3 regions of the Roseomonas sp. TF40 genome follow, and region 3 is predicted to be linked to each of the others. Evidence: predicted binding sites of a transcription regulator. Region 3 holds the regulator's gene; each other region holds the start of a gene.
The links. Region 3 encodes LexA, which represses DNA repair genes until DNA is damaged. Its sites were predicted from a motif close to TGTTCTANNTANGTTC; they were not measured.

Region 1 (6,184 bases), 990 kb from region 3:
AGTCCCGCGCCTTGCGGATGGAGAGGTTGTTGACCTCGCCGATATGGCAGGACGCCACCTTCACCGAGAGCGATTGCGGCTTCAGGCGATGCCCGTTGCAGGCCGGGCAGGCGCGGTCCGCCTGGTAGCGGGAGAGGTCCTCGCGCACCCAGGGGTTGTCGGTCTCGCGGTAGCGGCGCTCGAGATTGGGGATCACGCCCTCGAAGGCCTTCTTCACCTCATAGGCGCGCAGGCCGTCCTTGTATTTGAGCGTCACGATATCCTCGCCCGTGCCGGTCATCACGGCATCGCGGAAGGATCGGGGCAGCTCCGCCCAGGGCGTGGTCATCGCCACCTTGTAGTGCCGGGCGAGGCTTTCGAGCGTCTGGTCGTAATAGGGCGAGGACGCGCCGGCCCAGGGCTGCACCGCGCCATCCTTCAGGCTCTTCGAATCGTCGGGCACCACAAGCTGCGGGTCGAAGAAGCTCTGCGTGCCGAGCCCGTCGCAGGTCGGGCAGGCGCCCTGCGGCGAGTTGAAGCTGAACAGCCGCGGCTCGATCTCCTCGATCGAGAAGCCCGAGACGGGGCAGGCGAATTTCTGGCTGAACACCGTCCTCTCGCCGCTATCCGCGTGCTCGGCATAGGCGACGCCATCGGCGAGGGCGAGGGCGGTTTCCAGGCTGTCCGCGAGGCGCGCGGCGATGTCGCCGCGCACCACGATGCGGTCCACCACCACCTCGATGTCGTATTTCAGCTTCTTGTTGAAGGCAGGCGTCTCGGCGATCGGGTAGAGGGTGCCGTTGACCTTCACGCGCTCGAAGCCGCGGCGCTGGAACTCCTGCAGCTCCTTCTTGAACTCGCCCTTCTTGCCCTTGGCCACCGGGGCGAGCAGCAGCAGCCGCGTGCCCTCCGGCATGGCCAGGATGCGGTCCACCATCTGGCTCACCGTCTGCGCCTCGATCGGCAGGCCGGTGGCGGGGGAATAAGGCACGCCGACGCGCGCCCAGAGCAGGCGCATGTAGTCATGGATCTCGGTGACGGTGCCAACGGTGGAGCGCGGGTTGTGGCTGGTGGTCTTCTGCTCGATCGAGATGGCGGGGGAGAGGCCCTCGATGCTGTCCACATCGGGCTTCTGCATGAGCTGCAGGAACTGCCGCGCATAGGCGCTGAGCGATTCGACGTAGCGGCGCTGGCCCTCGGCGTAGATGGTGTCGAAGGCGAGGGAGGATTTGCCCGAGCCCGACAGGCCGGTGACGACCGTCAGCGTGTCCCGCGGGATGTCGATGTCGACATTCTTGAGGTTGTGCTCCCGCGCGCCGCGGATGCGGATCATGCCGCTCATGCCTGCCACCGATCATTGGGCGCGGCCCCCTGGCGGGATGCGCGCGACGTTCGCATTGTGTTCTATGGTTCTGCCACCATATACTTGGGCAGGGAAGGGGTTTCGCCACCCCCCCCGCGCCGGGTAGAACCGGGCGTCCTGTGGGGAGATGCGGCGCGATGGCCGGTGTGAACAAGGTGATCCTGGTGGGCCGGCTCGGCCGCGACCCGGAGGTGCGGAACTTCCAGAATGGCGGCCGCGTGGTGAATCTGCGCCTCGCCACCTCGGAGCGCTACAAGGACCGCGAGGGCAACATGCAGGAGCGGACCGAGTGGCACTCGGTCGCCATCTTCAATGAGAAGCTGGGCGAGATCGCCGAGAAATACCTCAAGAAGGGCAGCGAGGTTTACATCGAGGGCCAGCTCGAGACCCGCAAATACGAGAAGGATGGGCAGGAGCGCTACTCGACCGAGATCGTACTGCGCCAGTACCGCGGCGAGATCGCGCTGCTCGGCGGGCGCGGCGGCGGGGGCGGTGGCGACGAGATGGGCGGCGATTCGGGCGGCTATGGCGGTGGCGGGCGATCCGCCGCGCCGGCGCGCAGCGGGGGCGGCGGCTGGGACAACAGCGGCGGCGGGGGACGCAGCTCGGCACCGAGCCGCGGCGGCCCGCCGCGCGGCGGCAGCGACCTCGACGATGACATTCCCTTCTGACCGGCTGGGCCCGGTGGCGTGGTTTTCGCGCGGCCGGGCCCGTTGTCAGGTCCGTCGCACGCCCCCACGTCCCGCGGCATGAGTGAAAGCCACGCCCGGACGCGCAGCAGCGCCATCGAGATCATCCGCCGGCGCGTGCGGCTGTATTACGACGCCCGGCGCGCCCGGCACTAGAGCCGCGTGCCCCGTGCGGCGGAGGATGCCCTCAACGCCATCTCCCTCGTCTTCCCGCCGGGCGAGGCCTTCTTCGCCCGCTCGGTCGCGCATTATCGCGACCGGATCACGGATCCCGTCCTGAAGAATAGGCCGAGCGCTTCATCTACCAGGAAGCCATGCATTCCAAGGAGCACGGCCGGTCCAACGCCGTGCTGCGGGAAGCCAATGTGCTCGGCACCGAGCTGGAGACGGCGACGCGGATCTTCGTGTGGATCGCCTCGCGCCTCTCGCTGCCCTCCACGCGCCTCGCCATGACCTGTGTGCTGGAGCACTTCACCGCCATGGTGGCCGAGCGCCTGCTCGCCTGCCGCTGGCTGGACCGCGAGGGCACGGATCCGGAGTTCCGCGCCCTGTGGATGTGGCATGCGGCCGAGGAACTCGAACACAAGGCCGTCTGCTTCGACGTCTACCGGCACATCTTCGGCACTGGTGTGCTGGCCTGGCTGCATCTCTGTTTCGCCATGCTGGTCATCACCCTGTTCAACGGCACGGGCATCCTGGTGGCCTTCGCCGTGGTCCGGCTACGGGCCTGGTGGGGGCGCCTGCGCCGCCGCGGGCAGGGGACGGCACCCGCCGCCACGAAGGGCCCGAGCCTCTCGATCCTGCTGACCGGGCTCGGGCCGCGCCGGTATTTCGACTTCTATCGCCGCAACTTCCACCCCTGGGACCATGACGACCGGGCGCTGCTCGAGGCATGGAAGGCCGAGAATCCCGGCTTCGGCCTTGGTGATCCCGCCGCCCGGCCCGCCGCCGCCTGACCGGCCCTCAGCCGCGGTCGAAGCGGAGCAGGCTGTAGCTCAGCATCCCCGTGCGCCCGGCGAGATCGAGCGCCCCGAGGCTCGCCCCGCCGACGATCCGGAGGCGTCCTGCCACCTCCGCCTGTCGCATCATCCGCCCGAGAAAGGCGTAGGTCGGCAGGATGTGGCGGGTGATGTCCCGGCGGGTCGTCTCTGTCAGCCCGGCAGCCGCGGCCAGGCGGCGGTAGCCGGCGGCGGAGCAGGAGACATCGCAGGCGCCGAACAGCGGCACGCGCCGCAGGCCCAGGCGCATGCCCAGAAGCAGCACCGGAACGCAGGCCTCCGCCGGCACGAAATCCGACAGCACCAGAACCCCCCCGGCCGCAGCACGCGCCGCACCTCGGCGAGGAAGGCGCTGCGGGAGGGGAAGTGGAAGATGCACTCCACCGCCAGCACCCGGTCGAAGCTGGCATCGGCGAAGGGCAGGGTGCAGGCATCGGCGGCGACGAAGGTAGGCGGCGCGCCCACCCCCTCCTGCGCCAGGGCGGCCGCGCGCCGCAACTGCCGGGCATCGATGTTGAGGCCGACCAGGTCGAGTCCCGCCCCCTGCGCGCGCAGGCTGGCCAGCGTGCCGCCGAAGCCGCAGCCGGCGTCCAGCACCCGCATCCCGGGGCGGATGTCGGCCATCGCCAGCAATTCCTGGCTGAGCCGCTCCGCCGCCCGGCCGTAATCCTCGGGCGAGTCCGGTTGGGCGGCAGCGGGGTCGGGCCAATAGCCCCAATGGATGTGGCGGCCGAAGCTGTGTTCCAGCGCGGGCGTCCCGCGCGCGAGATGCGTCAGCAATTGGTCGATATAGGGCAGGCTCATGGTGCGATTTCTCCCGCCGGGTCGCCCCGGTGTCGCACATCCCCGTTCGCTGCCGGTAGCCCCTCGGGCCGGAGCAGGGCAGGGGCGAAGTTTCGCCGCATCCGCGCCCGGCACCCTTTCGCCAGGGCGCCAAATTGCCTAATCCATACCGCGCCGGCCCCCGCTTTGCCCGGCCCCTCATGAGGATTCCGCGTTGAGCGACACGCCGCCTTCACCCCCAGGCTCGCCCCCCGACGAGCCCCGCTTCGGGGCCGACACCGCGCCGATCGGCCTCGAGACGGAGATGCGCCGCTCCTATCTCGACTACGCCATGTCGGTGATCGTCGCGCGCGCCCTGCCGGATGCGCGGGACGGGCTGAAGCCGGTGCACCGGCGCATCCTCTATGCGATGCATGAGGCCGGCTACGCCTCCGACAAGCCGCACCGGAAATCGGCGCGCGTCGTGGGCGACGTGATGGGCAAGTATCACCCGCATGGCGACGCCTCGATCTACGATGCGCTGGTGCGCATGGCGCAGCCCTTCTCCATGCGTGTGCCGCTGATCGACGGGCAGGGCAATTTCGGCTCGATGGATGGCGATCCGCCCGCGGCGATGCGCTACACGGAGGTCCGCCTCGCCCGCGCCGCCACCGCGCTGCTGGAAGGGATCGACGAGGACACGGTCGATTTCCAGCCCAATTATGATGAGAGCGCGGAGGAGCCGAAGGTCCTCCCGGCCGCCTTCCCGAACCTGCTGGTGAACGGGGCGGGCGGCATCGCGGTGGGCATGGCGACCAACATCCCCACCCATAATCCGGGCGAGATCATCGATGCCACGCTGGCGCTGATCGCGGAGCCGGCGCTCAGCCTCGAGGAGATCATGAAGATCGTCCCGGGGCCGGATTTCCCCACGGGCGGGCTCATTCTCGGCCGTTCGGGCATCCGTTCCGCCTTCGAGACCGGGCGCGGCTCCATCCCGCTGCGCGCGCGCGCGACCATCGAGGAGATGCGCGGCGGGCGCTCGATGATCGTCGTCACCGAGATCCCCTACCAGGTCAACAAATCCACGCTGATCGAGAAGATCGCCGAGCTGGTCCGCGCCAAGGCGATCGAGGGTATCTCCGACCTGCGCGACGAGAGCGACCGCGATGGCTTGCGCATCGTCGTCGAGCTGAAGAAGGACGCGACGCCCGAGGTCGTGCTGAACCAGCTCTACCGCTTCACGCAGCTCCAGACTTCCTTCGGCGTGAACTTCGTGGCGCTGGATGAGGGCCGGCCGCGCCAGATGGGGCTGCGCGACGCACTGCTCGCCTTCATCAAGTTCCGCGAGGAGGTCATCCTCCGCCGCAGCCGCTTCCGCCTGAACAAGGCGCGCGACCGCGGCCACCAGCTGATCGGCCTGGTCATCGCGGTGGCCAATATCGACGATGTCATCGCGCTGATCCGCGCCGCCCCCGATGCCGCCGCCGCGCGCGTGGCGCTGATGGCGCGCGACTGGCCGGCCGCCGATGTCGGCCCGCTGCTCGCCCTGGTCGATGACCACCGCAACACCCTCTCGCCCGAGGGCACGGTGCGCCTGACGGAAGAGCAGGCGAAGGGCATCCTGGAGCTGCGCCTGCAGCGCCTGACGGGCCTCGAGCGCGAGAAGATCGTGGCCGAGCTGAACGAGGTCGCCGCCACCATCGCCGAGCTGCTCGAGATCCTCTCCTCCCGCCCGCGACGCATGGAGCTGATGGCGCAGGAACTGGCCGCGGTGCGCGAGAAGCTCGCCGTGCCGCGCATGACGGAGATCGTCGATGGCGTCGCCGACCAGGATGATGAGAGCCTGATCGAGCCGGGCACGATGGTGGTGACGCTCACGCGCGACGGCTATGTGAAGCGCACCGGGCTCGACATCTTCCGCAGCCAGAATCGCGGCGGGCGCGGGCGCTCGGGTGCGGCGACGCGCGAGGACGACATCGTGGTGCGCAGCTTCGTCGCGCACACGCATCAATGGGTGCTCTTCTTCACCTCCCGCGGCATGGCCTTCCGCGAGAAGGTCTGGCAGCTGCCGGAGGGCGGCACCCAGGGCAAGGGCCGCTCGCTCCGCCAGGTGCTGCAGCTGCAGCAGGATGAGCAGGTCACCGCCGTGCTGCCGCTGCCGCAGGATGAGGCGCTGTGGGAGAACCTGCACCTCGTCTTCGCCACGGCGCAGGGCAATGTCCGGCGCAACAAGCTCTCGGACTTCCGCAACATGCGCGCGGTCGGCCTCATCGCCATGAAGCTGGATGAGGGCGACACGCTGATCGGCGTGGCCACCTGCCGCGAGGGCGACGACGTGATGCTCGCCACGCGCAAGGGCCGCTGCATCCGCTTCCAGGCCGAGGCCGAGC
Region 2 (6,184 bases), on a different contig from region 3:
ATGGAAACCTTCGTGCAGCAGACCCTGCCCACGGCCACGCTGCGCCGCGTGGAGAGCCCGGCGCGCGACTGGCAGGAATTGCTGGGCGGGCGCGTGGACGCGACCATGTCGAGCACGCTGGAATCGGCGCGGCTGACGCGCGAATACCCCGACCTGGTCGCGCTGTTCACCGAGCAGCCGCGCAACCCGATCCCGCTGGCCTTCATGGCGCCGCAGCAGGACTTCGCCTTCCTGAACTTCCTCAACGCCTGGGTCACCATCCACCTGGCGAGCGGCTTCTTCGAGGAACTGAACAAGAAGTGGGGCATCTGAGTCGTATGCAGGATTGAGCGGGAAGCGGCCGCCGCAGGCGGACGAGCGGCCGAATGGCCGCCGCGGCTTGTGCCGCGAAGGCAAGCGCGCGGAGCGCGCGCCCGCCGACTGAGGGCACGAAAGCTGAGATCAACGGTCGCCGAAGGCGGCCGTTGATCTCAGAACCGCTCGAGCAGGCTGCCGCAGCCCTCGACCTTGTCCATGATCCCGCGCGCGCGCAGCGCGTGCCAATAGGTCGCGACATTGATCGCGATCACCGGCTTGCCGAGCCACATCTCGGCCATCACGGCCAGCTTCACCATCGAGAGATTCGTGCCGACCTGCACGATCGCGTCCACGTCGTCGCCATCGAGTTCCTTCAGCGCGGCGACGCATTCGGCTGGCGTCGTCTCGGCGATGGCGATCCAGCTCGTGCGCCGCAGCGCGATGTCGCGCGTCACGGTGAAGCCCATGTCGCCGAAATAGCGCGCGACCTCGATGTTCATCGCCGGCCAATAGGGGGAGAGCACGGCGATGCGCTTCACCCCGCCATGCGCGTTGAGCGCGGCGGTGCAGGCATGGCTGCCGACGCTGATCTTCAGGCCCGAAAGGTCCTCGACCTCCTTCACGAAGCGGTCTGCCCCCTTGGCGCCGTCGAAGAAGGTCACCGCCGACATGCCCATCACCAGATGGTCGGGCTTGCAGGTCATCACCGACTTTACGGCGTCGAGCGTGTTGCGCCCGATCAGCTCGGCGCCGGCACGGAAGGTCTCGTTGGAGACGGCGTCGGCATTGGGGGTGAAGATGCGGCTGTAGTGGTTGGTCACGCCGGCGGGGCGCATCATGTCGAAATCAGGCTGCACCACCGTGTTGGTGGAAGGGCCCATCACCCCGAATTTGCAGCGCCAGCCGAGAACGTCACCCATCGCACGACTCCTGATGTCCAATGCGGCGACAGCCTGCGTCACGGCACCGCTCTTGCAAAGCCATCGGGGCTTGGCGCATCAAGCCCTCACCCAACGGGAGACAATCATCGATGACGGGTTTCACCATCGGCCGCCGCGCCGCGCTGCTGGGCCTCGGTGCCGCGGGCCTCGCGCCGGCCGCCCATGCCCAGACCCAGGCTCAGTCCGCGACGGGTGACTGGCCGAACCGGCCGATCCGCTGGATCAACCCTGGCCCGGCAGGCGGGGCGGGCGATGTCTTCTCGCGGCTGGTGGGCGACCGGCTCTCGGTGCGGCTCGGCCAGCCGGTGGTGGTGGACAACCGCCCCGGCGCGGGGACGAATATCGGCATGACGCAGGTCGCGCGCGCCGCCCCCGATGGCTACACGGTGGGCCTCGCCTCGATCGCCGCCAATGCCGCGAACAAGTGGCTCTACCGCAACATGCCCTTCGACCCGGAGCGCGACTTCGCCGCGGTGGGCATCATCGGCCTGGTGCCGAACATCGTCGTCATCCCGCCTGCCGTGCCGGCGCGCACCCTGCCGGAATTCATCGCCTGGGCGCGGGCGCAGAACCGGGCGATCAATTTCGGCTCGGTCGGCGCGGGATCCTCCCAGCATCTGGCCGGCAGCCAATTCCAGGTCATCACCGGCCTGACGATGCAGCACCTGCCCTATACGAATGGCGGGCAGATGAACACGGACCTGATGGAGGGGCGGATCGACATGCTCTTCCAGTCGATCTCGGCCGTGACGCAGCTCGCCCAGGCCGGGCGGATGCGCCCCATCGCGGTCAGCGGGGCCGAGCGTGTCGCCGCCTTCCCCGATTTGCCGACGATGCGTGAGCAGGGCATCGACATCGTCTCCACCGGCTGGTTCGGCCTGTGCACCCCGGCCGGCGTGCCCGAGCCGATCCTGGCGCGGCTTGAGACCGAGCTGCTGGCGGTGATGGATGAGCCCGCCCTGCAACAGCGCATCATCGCCGGCGGCGCGGTGCCCAAGCGCATGGGCCGGGTGGAATTCGCGCAGTTCATGGCGGAGGAAAGTGCCCGTTGGCGCGTCGTGATCCAGGCCGTGGGCGCCACCGCGGACTGAATCCTACAGCAGTTCGAGTTGCCTTGCCGGCGCGTTCGGCGGGCTGAACTGGCTGCAATCGAGGCTGGCGCTGACATCGCGCCGGCCATCCAGGCCGAAGCGGCGCAGCGCCAGCTTGAAGCGCTGCGCCAGCAGCTCCGCATAGGGGCCGGTGCCGGTCTGGCGCTGGCCGAAGCGGCTGTCATAGAGCGCGCCGCCGCGTGTCTCCCGCACCAGGGCGAGCACGCGCGCGGCGCGGTCCGGGTGATGTTCGCGCAGCCAGGCCTCGAACATCGTGCGGATTTCATGCGGCATGCGCAGCAGCACATAGCCGGCGCGGGTCGCCCCCGCGCGGGCGGCGGCCTCCAGGATCTTCTCGAGCTCCGCGTCGTTCAGCCCCGGGATCATCGGCGCGGCCAGCACGCCCACCGGCACGCCCGCGCGGGCGAGTTCCGTGATCACGCCGAGCCGGCGCAGCGGCGAGGCGGCGCGCGGCTCCATCACCCGGGCGAGCTTGAGGTCCAGCGTGGTGACCGAGAGGCACACATGCACCAGGTTGCGCTGCGCGAGCCGGCTGAGGATGTCGAGGTCGCGCAGCACGCCCGCGCCCTTGGTGACGATGGTCACCGGATGGCCGAAGCGCTCCAGTACCTCCAGCACCCGGCGCGTGATGCCAAGCGTGCGCTCCACGGGCTGGTAGGGATCGGTATTGGCGCCGAGCGCCACGGGGCGAGGCTCATAGCCCGGCTTGGCGAGTTCGCGCGCCAGCAATTCCGGCAGATCGGGCTTGAAGAGCAGCCTGGTTTCGAAATCCAGCCCCGGCGAGAGCCCGACATAGGCGTGGGAGGGCCGCGCATAGCAATAGACGCAGCCATGCTCGCAGCCGCGATAGGGGTTGAGCGAGCGGTCGAAGCCCAGATCCGGGCTGTCATTCCAGGACAGCGCGCTGCGCGCGGTTTCGCGGGTGAGGGTGGTCGGCAGGGGCGGCAGGTCCGCGAAATGCGCCTCCAGCGTCCCCCAGCCATCATCCCAGGCCTCGGTGGCGCGGCTCTCGAAGCGGATATCGGGGTTGGTGACGGCGCCACGGCCCTTCCGGGCGAGGGAGGGCAGCGGGGAGAAGGAGGGAGAGGCGCCGCCATCCGGCATGTTCGGACCCCATATTCGCGGTTTGTTCCTGCGCAAAATCGGGCAGAAGCGGCCCGCACGTCAAGAACAAAATGCGAATATCGGGATGTCCTGGGCATGGAATCGTGAGCGCAGATGGTTTGGCACTTCCCGCCGCCGCTGGCACCATGCCCGCAGCAGGTGGGACCCTCGACGTGGCGGCCTTGGCGGAAAAAGCAGTTCTCCATATCGGAACGCAGAAGACCGGCACGTCTGCGCTTCAGACCTGGTTGGCCCGCAATCGCCCCCTGCTGGCGGAGATGGGCTTTCTCTACCCGCTGAGTTGCAAGTGGATCCACGATGATTCGCATAATGCCCTGGCGGCCGCGATGCTGCAGGACCAGCGCCCTGGTGGCGGCGGCGAGGTCGCCCGCCTGCTCGGCGAGTTGTCGGCCGAAATCGGCAGCCGACCCGGGGCCGACCTGATTCTGTCCTCGGAGATGCTCGAGAAGGCGCCCCGCTTCGCGCCGGATGCGCTCATCCAACTACTGGACATGCTGCGCCGCCATTTTCGTCGCATCGACATTGTCTACTGCCTACGGCCGCCTGCGGAGCTTGTGGATTCGATCTTCCGGCAATGGGTCCAGGATCATCGGACACGCTATGGCGGCAACCCGCTTGCCATGGCGGAACAGGAGATCCCGCAGCTGGATTTTGCCGCCCTCGCGCGGTCCTGGCTGGACACGGGGCGCATCGCGCGGATTCGTGGCTATTGGTATGAAGGTCATGCGCCCGATGCGCATCTGCGCCGTTCGCTCCGGCTACTCGGTCTGCGGGCTGGTCCGGGCTGGCGGGACCAGGCGCGATCCGTTTGGCAGAACTGGTCGCTGGATGGGCGCCTGCTGCAAGTCAAGCACGCGCTGAACCCCCACCTTGCCGATGCGGAGGTGCATGAGTCCTTCCTCGTGGCGCTGCGTCATGTCGCGCGCCGCATGCCAGGCTGGAATGCGCGGACAACGATTTTCGATGCGCCCAGCCTGGCCGCCTTCCAGGCGAAGTGCCCGGGCCGGGACCTGACCTATGCGATCCAGATATCGGATGGTGGCGAGGCCTATCGCGCCAGGTCGATCGACGCAGCGCCGCCCACGCTCTTCATGCCGATTGATGCGCGAGGGGCCATGGAATTGCTGCGCGACCTTGCCCGCGAAGGGCAAGCCGCACCGCTCGACTGTCTCGAGAAGCTTGCCCTGCCGGGAAGCTGACGGCACGGGGAGCATATCCGGCATCGCATCTTTTCGAAATCGCATGTATGTTCGGAAAATAATATTCCGGATCAGCTTCTATGCGCCTCTCCAGACAGGATCCCGTCCTTCGGTCCATCCTCGCCGATCAGGTTCTGGATCGTCTGGAGGCAGCGTCACCCGACATTGCGGATGTCGAAGCCGCCCTGCGCGCCGCCGAGGCCGCGGGCGAGCCATTGCATCACCCGCTGTTCCTGCCTGAGCTCTACGAGGCCTGCCACCCCGACATCGCCGTGTCGGGCCTGGACCCCTTACTTCACTATGTCTTTTTCGGTGCGGCAGAGCGGCGCAACCCCCATCCGCTCTTCGATGTTGCCTTCGCCTGCGCGCAGCGGCCCGACCTTCCGCCGCGTGAGATCTTCGCGGCCTTTCTGCAAGGCGAGGCGCTGCTGCGGTTCAGCAAACTGGTGAATGTCGAATTCATGGCAGGCAGAGCGGAAACGGATCTGACGCCGTGCGAATGCTTCGCGCGCGTCGCCGATCCGGATGTTGCCCTGGCAGACCAGCCCCACCCCCTCTTCCTGCCGGATTTCTACCGGCTCGCCAATGATGGGACGCCTGCATTCAGGAACGAGTTGATCGACTACGTGCTCGGCAACCGCCCCGGTGCTTGGACCCATCCGCTGTTCTGCGGCGAGTACTACATCCTCTCGGGCGAAGCCGCGCTGTCCTGCACGCCGCTGCAGCATTACCTCGACACCTGGCACGAGTGGAAGCGCGCCACCGCGCCATGGGTCGATCTGTCGCATACCAACCATACCAACGCGATGGCCGGTGTGGGGGCAGCGGAGGATCCGCTGAGCACCGTGCTGCTGGCCGTGCCGGATCCACGCCTGACGACCCATGCCCACCTTGTGCACGGTGCCATCGCCCCCGCCTTCGCGGCACCTGGCCAGCAAGGGGCGAGCAGCGTGCCGCACCTGGTGGGGGCGGCCATCACCGGCTTCCTGGAAGACGCTGCCTTTGCCTCTCCGCAGTCGCCGGCGCTATCCATCATCATCCTCAACTACCGAAAGACGGTGCTGACCATCTTCAGTGCTTTCGCGGCGCTGGCCGCCTTCAGGGGACAGCCGGTCGAGATCATCGTCGTGGACAATGGCTCGACGCCCTTCGAGTTCGAGTGGATGGGGCGCATTCTCGGCCGGCATCCGGCCCTGCGCTTCGTCAAGCCGGAGGAAAACCGCTTTTTCGGCGAAGGCAACAATCTGGGCATCGACGCCGCGCGCGGCGGCCACATCCTGTTCCTCAACAATGACTGCTTCCTGCACCCTGACTTCGGCGAGTCCTGCGCCGCGATCCTGCAGGCGGGCGAGGATCAGGTCTTCGGCGCCGTCCTGTATTTTCCCGATGGCACCATCCAGGAGGCCGGAGGGCTCGTCTCGGATTGCGGGCAGGTGATCCAGCGGGCCAAGCATCTGCCGGCTGCCATGGCTGCGCGCATGACCGGACCGATGGAGGTGGACTACTGCTC
Region 3 (6,184 bases):
AAGCACCACCTTGGGTTGAGATGAGCGTCTCGCTTGCCCCCGTGCCGCGGCTCAGCCTGCCGGCGCGCCTCAGCGCCTGGGCGATGGCGGGGCTTGCGCCGCAGAAGGGCAGGCTCGCGCCCTGGCTGGCGGTGGCGCTGGGCGCCGGGGTGCTCACCTATTTCCAGCAGGGGCGCGAGCCGGGCACGGGCGCGCTCTGGGCGGCGCTGCCGCTCATCCTCCTGGCCTTCGCGCTGGGGCGGCGCCACCCCACTGCCGGCTGGGCGCTGGGGCTGGTGGCGGCCGGTCTGCTCGGCTTTGGCGCCGCCGCCTGGCACGCCGCGCGCCTGCCCCCGCCCCTGATGCTGCCCGCGACGCAGGTGGTGCTGCAGGGCGTGGTGGCGGAGGTGCAGCGCCTGCCGGAGGGCACGCGCGTCACCCTGGCCGAGCCCAGGCTGGGGGAGGGCGCGGCGCTGCCGCGAACCCTGCGCGTGCGGCTGCGCGCCGATGACCCGGCGATCCCGCGCCCGGGCGATGCCCTGCGCGTGCGCGCCCTGCTGCGCGAGCCCGGCGCGCCCGCCTTCCCCGGGGCCTGGGATTTCCAGCGCAGCGCCTTCTTCGCCGGCCAGGGGGGCTCGGGCTTCGCCCTCGGCCCGGCGGAGATCCTGCCCGGCGCGGGGGTGGCGCCGCCGCTTGCGGGGCTGCGCGCTGATCTCGATGCGCGGGTCGCGGCGGCCATTCCGGGGCCGGCCGGCGCGGTGGCGGCGGCGCTGCTGACCGGCACGCAGAGCGCCATCCCGCCGGCCGAGATGGTGGCGATGCGGGATTCGGGGCTGGCGCATCTGCTCTCCGTCTCCGGCCTGCACATGGCGATCGTGATGGGCGTGGTGTTCGGCGCGCTGCGCATCCTGCTCGCCGCCGTGCCCTTCGTGGCGTTGCGGCTGAACGGGAAGCCGGTGGCGGCGCTGGCCGCACTGGCGGCGGGCTTCTTCTACATGGTGCTGACCGGCAGCCAGGTGCCGATGCAGCGCTGCTTCGCCATGGCCGCGCTGGTGACGCTGGCGCTGCTGACGGGGCGCCGGGCGCTGGCGCTGCGGCCCATCGCGCTCGCCGCCGCCGCCGTGCTGCTGGTGGCACCGGCCGAGATCCTCGGCCCCTCCTTCCAGATGTCCTTCGCCGCGGTGCTGGCGCTGATCGCGGGGCATGAGGCCTGGCGCGGCGCGCTCACGCGCTTCCGCCAGGACCATCCGGGGTGGCTGGGGCGCTTCGCGGTGGTGCTGGCGGGCCTCGTGCTGACCTCGGCCCTGGCCGGGGCAGCGACGGCGCCCTTCGGGCTGCACCATTTCGGCCGGCTGCAACTCTATGGCATCGCGGCGAATGCGCTGGCGGTGCCGCTGACCTCCTTCCTGGTGATGCCGGCGGGGCTGGCGGCGATGCTGTTGCTGCCGCTGGGGCTGGAGGACCTCGCCCTGGTGCCGATGGGCTGGGGGGTGGCGGGGATCCTGGCGATCGCCCGCGCCGTCGCCGCCTGGCCTGGCGCGGCGCCGGCCCTGCCGCCGATCCCGGGCGTGGGGTTGGCGCTGGCGGCCTTCGGCTTCTGCTGGCTCTGCCTGTGGCGGGCGCGGTTGCGGTTGCTCGGCCTGCCGATGATCCTGGCGGGGCTCACCCCCGCCCTCTGGGCCAGCCCGCCGGATCTGCTGGTCTCGGCCGAGGGGCGGCTGGTGGCGCTGCGCACGGAGCAGGGGGTCTATCTGCACCAGATGCCCGGCGCCTCGGCCTTCACGCGCGAGGCCTGGGCGCGCCACTTCGCCATCCCCGGCTTCCTGCCCCTGCCCGAACAGGGCGAGGTGGCGGGTGGGGCCATCGCCTGCACGCCCGCCGCCTGCCGCTTCCGCCCGCGGGCGGCGGCGGCCGAGGCGGTGCTGCTCCGCACGGCCCCGCCGCCGCGCGGCGCGGCGCGGCAGGGCGTGCCCGTCGATGCCATGGCCCTTGCCGCCGCCTGCGGGCAGGCCGGGCTGCTGGTGGCGACGGAGCCGATCCGCCCGCGCTGTCCGCAGGGGGTGAGCATCGACCGCTTCACCGTCTGGCGCGAGGGCGCGCAGTCGGCCTGGCTGGCAGGCGGGGTGCAGGTGGTCTCGGATCGCGGCTGGCGCGGCGAGCGACCCTGGGTGCCGCCTGTGCCCATGCCCGGCCGGCCGGAGGCACTGCCCCTGGCGCCGCTCGACCCCGGCGGCGCGGGCCCGCGCGCGGCGGGCCGCTAATCCAGCATTAATCTCTCGGAGTCAGGATCGAGGCAGCGCCACACAGAAGGAGATGCGCGATGCCCGTCGTGAACTGGCTGCCTGCCGTGATCACCGATGCCGTCTGGCTCGGGGCCGGGCTGATCCTGGGCGCGACCCTGGTCGGGGTCTGGCAGCGCCTGCATGCGCGGCGCGAGGCGCGCCTCGCCGAGTGGGATCCCTACTGAGATCCAGGGCACTCCCCCCGCCCGCGCGGCGGGGGGGGGGCGCCGGCTCAATACTTCCGCAGCAGGCCGATCAGCCGCCCCTGCACCCGCACCCGGTCCGGGCCGAAGATCCGGGTTTCATGGGCGCGGTTCGCGGGTTCCAGCGCCACCGAATTGCCGCGCCGGCGCAGCCGCTTCAGCGTCACCTCATTCTCATCGACCAGCGCCACCACGATGGCGCCGTTCTCCGCCGTGTCGCCGCGCCGGATGATCACCGTGTCGCCATCCAGGATCCCGGCCTCGATCATCGAATCGCCGGCGACCTCCAGGGCGTAGTGCTCGCCCCCGCCGAGCAGCGCGGCGGGCACCTCCACCGAAGTGCCGCTGTCGCGCATCGCCTCGATCGGCAGGCCGGCGGCGATGCGGCCATAGAGCGGCAGGGCCACCGCCGCGCCCTCATTCGCCGGCTTGCCCATGCCGGCCGGCGTGGCGAGCGGGCCGGTGGCAAAATTGCCGCGGATGACGTTGGGCGCGGGTCCGCTCGGCACGGCGATGGGCGGCGGCATCATCGGCTGCTCGCTGCGCCGCGGCGCCGCATTCTCGGGCAGGCGCAGCACCTCCAGCGCCCGGGCGCGATGCGCGCGCCGCTTCAGGAAGCCGCGCTCCTCCAGCGCCGTGATCAGGCGGTGGATGCCGGATTTCGACTTGAGTTGCAGCGCCTCCTTCATCTCCTCGAAGGAGGGCGAGAAGCCGGTGGCGCGCAGATGGCGGTCGATGAAGGTGAGCAGTTCAAGCTGCTTGCGGGTGAGCATGGCAATCTCCGGCCCTGATCGCCTGCCGCCCGGGCACCCCTGCACCCGGAAAGCCCATCGCACCCGGGGTGCGACGAACAAACAAGCAACCAGCCCCGGTGTTCTATGAAGGTTCTCCGCGTCGCGTCAAATCTTTTCCACAGGCGTGATCTCAGATTCCGAGATCAGCCAGCAGGATCGCCTCCACCTCGGCGCCTTCGGGCAGGGCCTCGGCATAAGGGGCGCGCAGGATCAGCGCCTCGGCCCGGGCGAGGGTCTTGAGCATGGAGGAATCCTGCAGCGCGAAGGGGGTGGCGATGCGCTGCCCGGCCGCATCAGTCGCGAGGCTCGCGCGCAGATGGTCGAATCGCTTGTCATTGGCCGCCAGCGCCGCGCCCGTGCGCAGCCGCACCGTGGGCGGGGCGCCACCGGGCAGGCCCTGCATCACGGCAAGGCCCGGCAACAGGAACTGCACGGCGCAGATCAGGGCGGAGACCGGGTTGCCCGGCAGCCCCAGCACCGGCGTGCGGCCGAGCCGGCCCCAGATCAGCGGCTTGCCCGGCCGCATCGCGATCTTCCAGAAATCCAGCGCGAAGCCTCCAAGGGACGGATCATCCCCAAGCGCCTTCTGCACCAGGTCATGTTCGCCCACGCTGGCCCCGCCGGTGGTCACCAGCATGTCGCAGGCATGGGCGGCGGCGGCGGCCGCGGCGATGGCGTCGCGGTCATCCGGGGCGATGGGCAGCACCACCGGCTCGCCCCCCCCGGCGGCGACCAGCGCGGCCAGGGCATGGGCGTTGGAACTGACGATGCCGCCGGCGGGAATCGGCTCGCCGGGCAGGGCGATCTCATCGCCCGTGGCGAGGATGCCGATGCGCGGGCGGCGATGGACGTGCAGCCAGGCGTGGTTGGCCGCTGCGGCGAGGCCGATGTCGCGCGCGGTGAGCTTGCGCCCGGCCCCAAGCAGCACCTCGCCCATGGCGAAATCCAGGCCCTGGCGGCGGATCCAGCGCTTGGGCTGCACGGCTTCGCGCACCTCGACCATGCCATCGGCCTCGGCTGCGTCCTCCTGCAGCAGGATGCCATCCGCGCCCGGCGGCACGAAGGCGCCGGTGAAGATGCGCACCGCCTCGCCAGGGCCGAGCGTGCCGGGGAAGGGGTGGCCGGCTGGCGCCGCGCCGATCAGGGCGAGCTTCGCACCCAGCCCGGCATCGGCCGCGCGCACGGCATAGCCATCCATGGCGGAGACATCGGCGGGCGGCTGGGTCAGCCGCGCCAGCACCGGCCGGGCCAGCACGCGGCCCCAGCCGGCGCTGAGCGGCACCGTCTCGACCGGGGTGGGGGTGAGGGCGCCGAGGATTCGCGCGCGGGCTTCCTCGAGCGGGATCATCAGGCGGCCTCGAAGACGCCGGACTTGCCGCCATCCTTGTGCACCAGGCGCACGGCCTCGATCCGCATGCCGCGATCGGCGGCCTTGACCATGTCGTAGATGGTGAGTGCCGCGATGGTGACGGCGGTCAGCGCCTCCATCTCCACGCCGGTCTGGCCGGTGAGCTTCGCCAGCGCCTCGATCTCGATGGCGTCCGGCGGCGCGAAGGTGAAATCGACCGCCACCTTGGACAGCGCCAGGGGGTGGCAGAGCGGGATCAGCTCCGCCGTGCGCTTCGCCCCCATGATGCCGGCGAGGCGCGCCACGCCCAGCACGTCGCCCTTGCCCGCCTGCCCGTCGCGGATCAGGGCGAGGGTCTCGGGCGCCATCACGATCCGCCCGCGCGCGATGGCGGTGCGGGTGGTCGCCGGCTTGGCCGAGACATCGACCATCGCCGCCTGGCCGGCGGCGTCGAAATGGGTGAGGGGGCTGGTCAAGTCACACCGCGCCAATGAGCTCGCGCGCCGCCGCCGCCACATCGGGCTGGCGCAGCAGGTGCTCGCCCACCAGCAGGCAGCGCGTGCCGGCGGCGGCCATGCGGCGGACGTCGTCGGGCGTGCGGATGCCGCTCTCGCCGACCGGGATGCGGTCCGCCGGGATCAGCGGCACCAACTCCTCGGAGGTGGCGAGGTCCGTCACCAGCGTCTTGAGGTTGCGGTTGTTGACGCCGATCAGCCGGGTCTCCAGGCCCAGGGCGCGGTCCAGCTCGCGCCGGTCATGCACCTCGGCCAGCACGCTCATGTCGAGCGAACGCGCGACATCCTCCAGCAGCGTCGCCTGCTCGTCCGAAAGGGCGGCCATGATGAGCAGGATGGCGTCCGCGCCCGCGGCACGGGCCTCGAAGACCTGCCAGGGATCGACCATGAAATCCTTGCGCAGCACCGGCAGGGCGGAGGCGGCGCGGGCCTCGATCATGTGCGCCATGTCGCCCTGGAACCAGGGGCCGTCGGTCAGGACGGAGAGGCAGGCCGCCCCCCCTTCCTCATAGGCGCGGGCCAGGGCAGCCGGCTCGAAGGGGTCGCGGATCAGCCCGCCGGAGGGCGAGGCGCGCTTGATCTCGGCGATCAGCCCGACGCGGCCCTCGGCCACGGCGTCGCAGAGCGCGCGGGTGAAGTCGCGGGGCGGGGCGGCGTCGCGGGCGCGCTTCTCCATCTCGGCCAGGGGGGCGGCGGCCGAACGCTCCCGCACCTCGGCGTATTTGTCGGCGAGGATGCGGGCGAGGGTGTCGGACATGACGGAAGTGGGGGCGTTCATCGGGGGGACTCGGGTTCGGGGGGCGGCGCGGCCGCCGCGCGGAGTTTCGCAAGCACGGCCATCGCCGCGCCGCTGTCGAGGGCCTGGGCGGCGATCGGCACGGCGGCGCGTATATCCGCGGCCCGCCCCGCCACCACAAGGGCCGCGGCGGCGTTGAGCAATACGCAATCGCGATAGGCGCCATGCGCGCCTTCGAGGAGTGCCTGCAGCGCGGCGGCGTTCTCCGCCGGGTCGCCGCCGCGCAGCGCCTCGGTCGGCGCGCGGGGAAGGCCCGCATCCTCCGGC

Region 1: uvrA (excinuclease ABC subunit UvrA) is a predicted target of LexA. The motif match lies at 1,369-1,384, and genes of this name have one in related genera.
Region 2: AC2D9U_RS15610 (PA0069 family radical SAM protein) is a predicted target of LexA. The motif match lies at 3,467-3,482, and genes of this name have one in related genera.

What each region holds. Positions count from the first base shown of each region.
Region 1 covers NZ_JBXVVR010000001.1:54,421-60,604, forward strand. Annotated here, with positions in the region: gene uvrA (excinuclease ABC subunit UvrA) at 1-1,321, opposite strand, end outside; gene ssb (single-stranded DNA-binding protein) at 1,480-2,013, shown strand; gene AC2D9U_RS00290 (metal-dependent hydrolase) at 2,331-2,987, shown strand; gene AC2D9U_RS00295 (class I SAM-dependent methyltransferase) at 3,183-3,833, opposite strand; gene gyrA (DNA gyrase subunit A) at 4,117-6,184, shown strand, end outside.
Region 2 covers NZ_JBXVVR010000005.1:120,870-127,053, forward strand. Annotated here, with positions in the region: gene AC2D9U_RS15595 (transporter substrate-binding domain-containing protein) at 1-312, shown strand, start outside; gene AC2D9U_RS15600 (maleate cis-trans isomerase family protein) at 471-1,217, opposite strand; gene AC2D9U_RS15605 (Bug family tripartite tricarboxylate transporter substrate binding protein) at 1,328-2,329, shown strand; gene AC2D9U_RS15610 (PA0069 family radical SAM protein) at 2,333-3,454, opposite strand; gene AC2D9U_RS15615 (hypothetical protein) at 3,601-4,674, shown strand; gene AC2D9U_RS15620 (glycosyltransferase) at 4,755-6,184, shown strand, end outside.
Region 3 covers NZ_JBXVVR010000001.1:1,041,129-1,047,312, reverse strand. Annotated here, with positions in the region: gene AC2D9U_RS04470 (ComEC/Rec2 family competence protein) at 21-2,240, shown strand; gene AC2D9U_RS04465 (hypothetical protein) at 2,300-2,446, shown strand; gene lexA (transcriptional repressor LexA) at 2,494-3,237, opposite strand; gene AC2D9U_RS04455 (molybdopterin molybdotransferase MoeA) at 3,389-4,606, opposite strand; gene moaC (cyclic pyranopterin monophosphate synthase MoaC) at 4,606-5,082, opposite strand; gene trpC (indole-3-glycerol phosphate synthase TrpC) at 5,084-5,899, opposite strand; gene trpD (anthranilate phosphoribosyltransferase) at 5,896-6,184, opposite strand, start outside.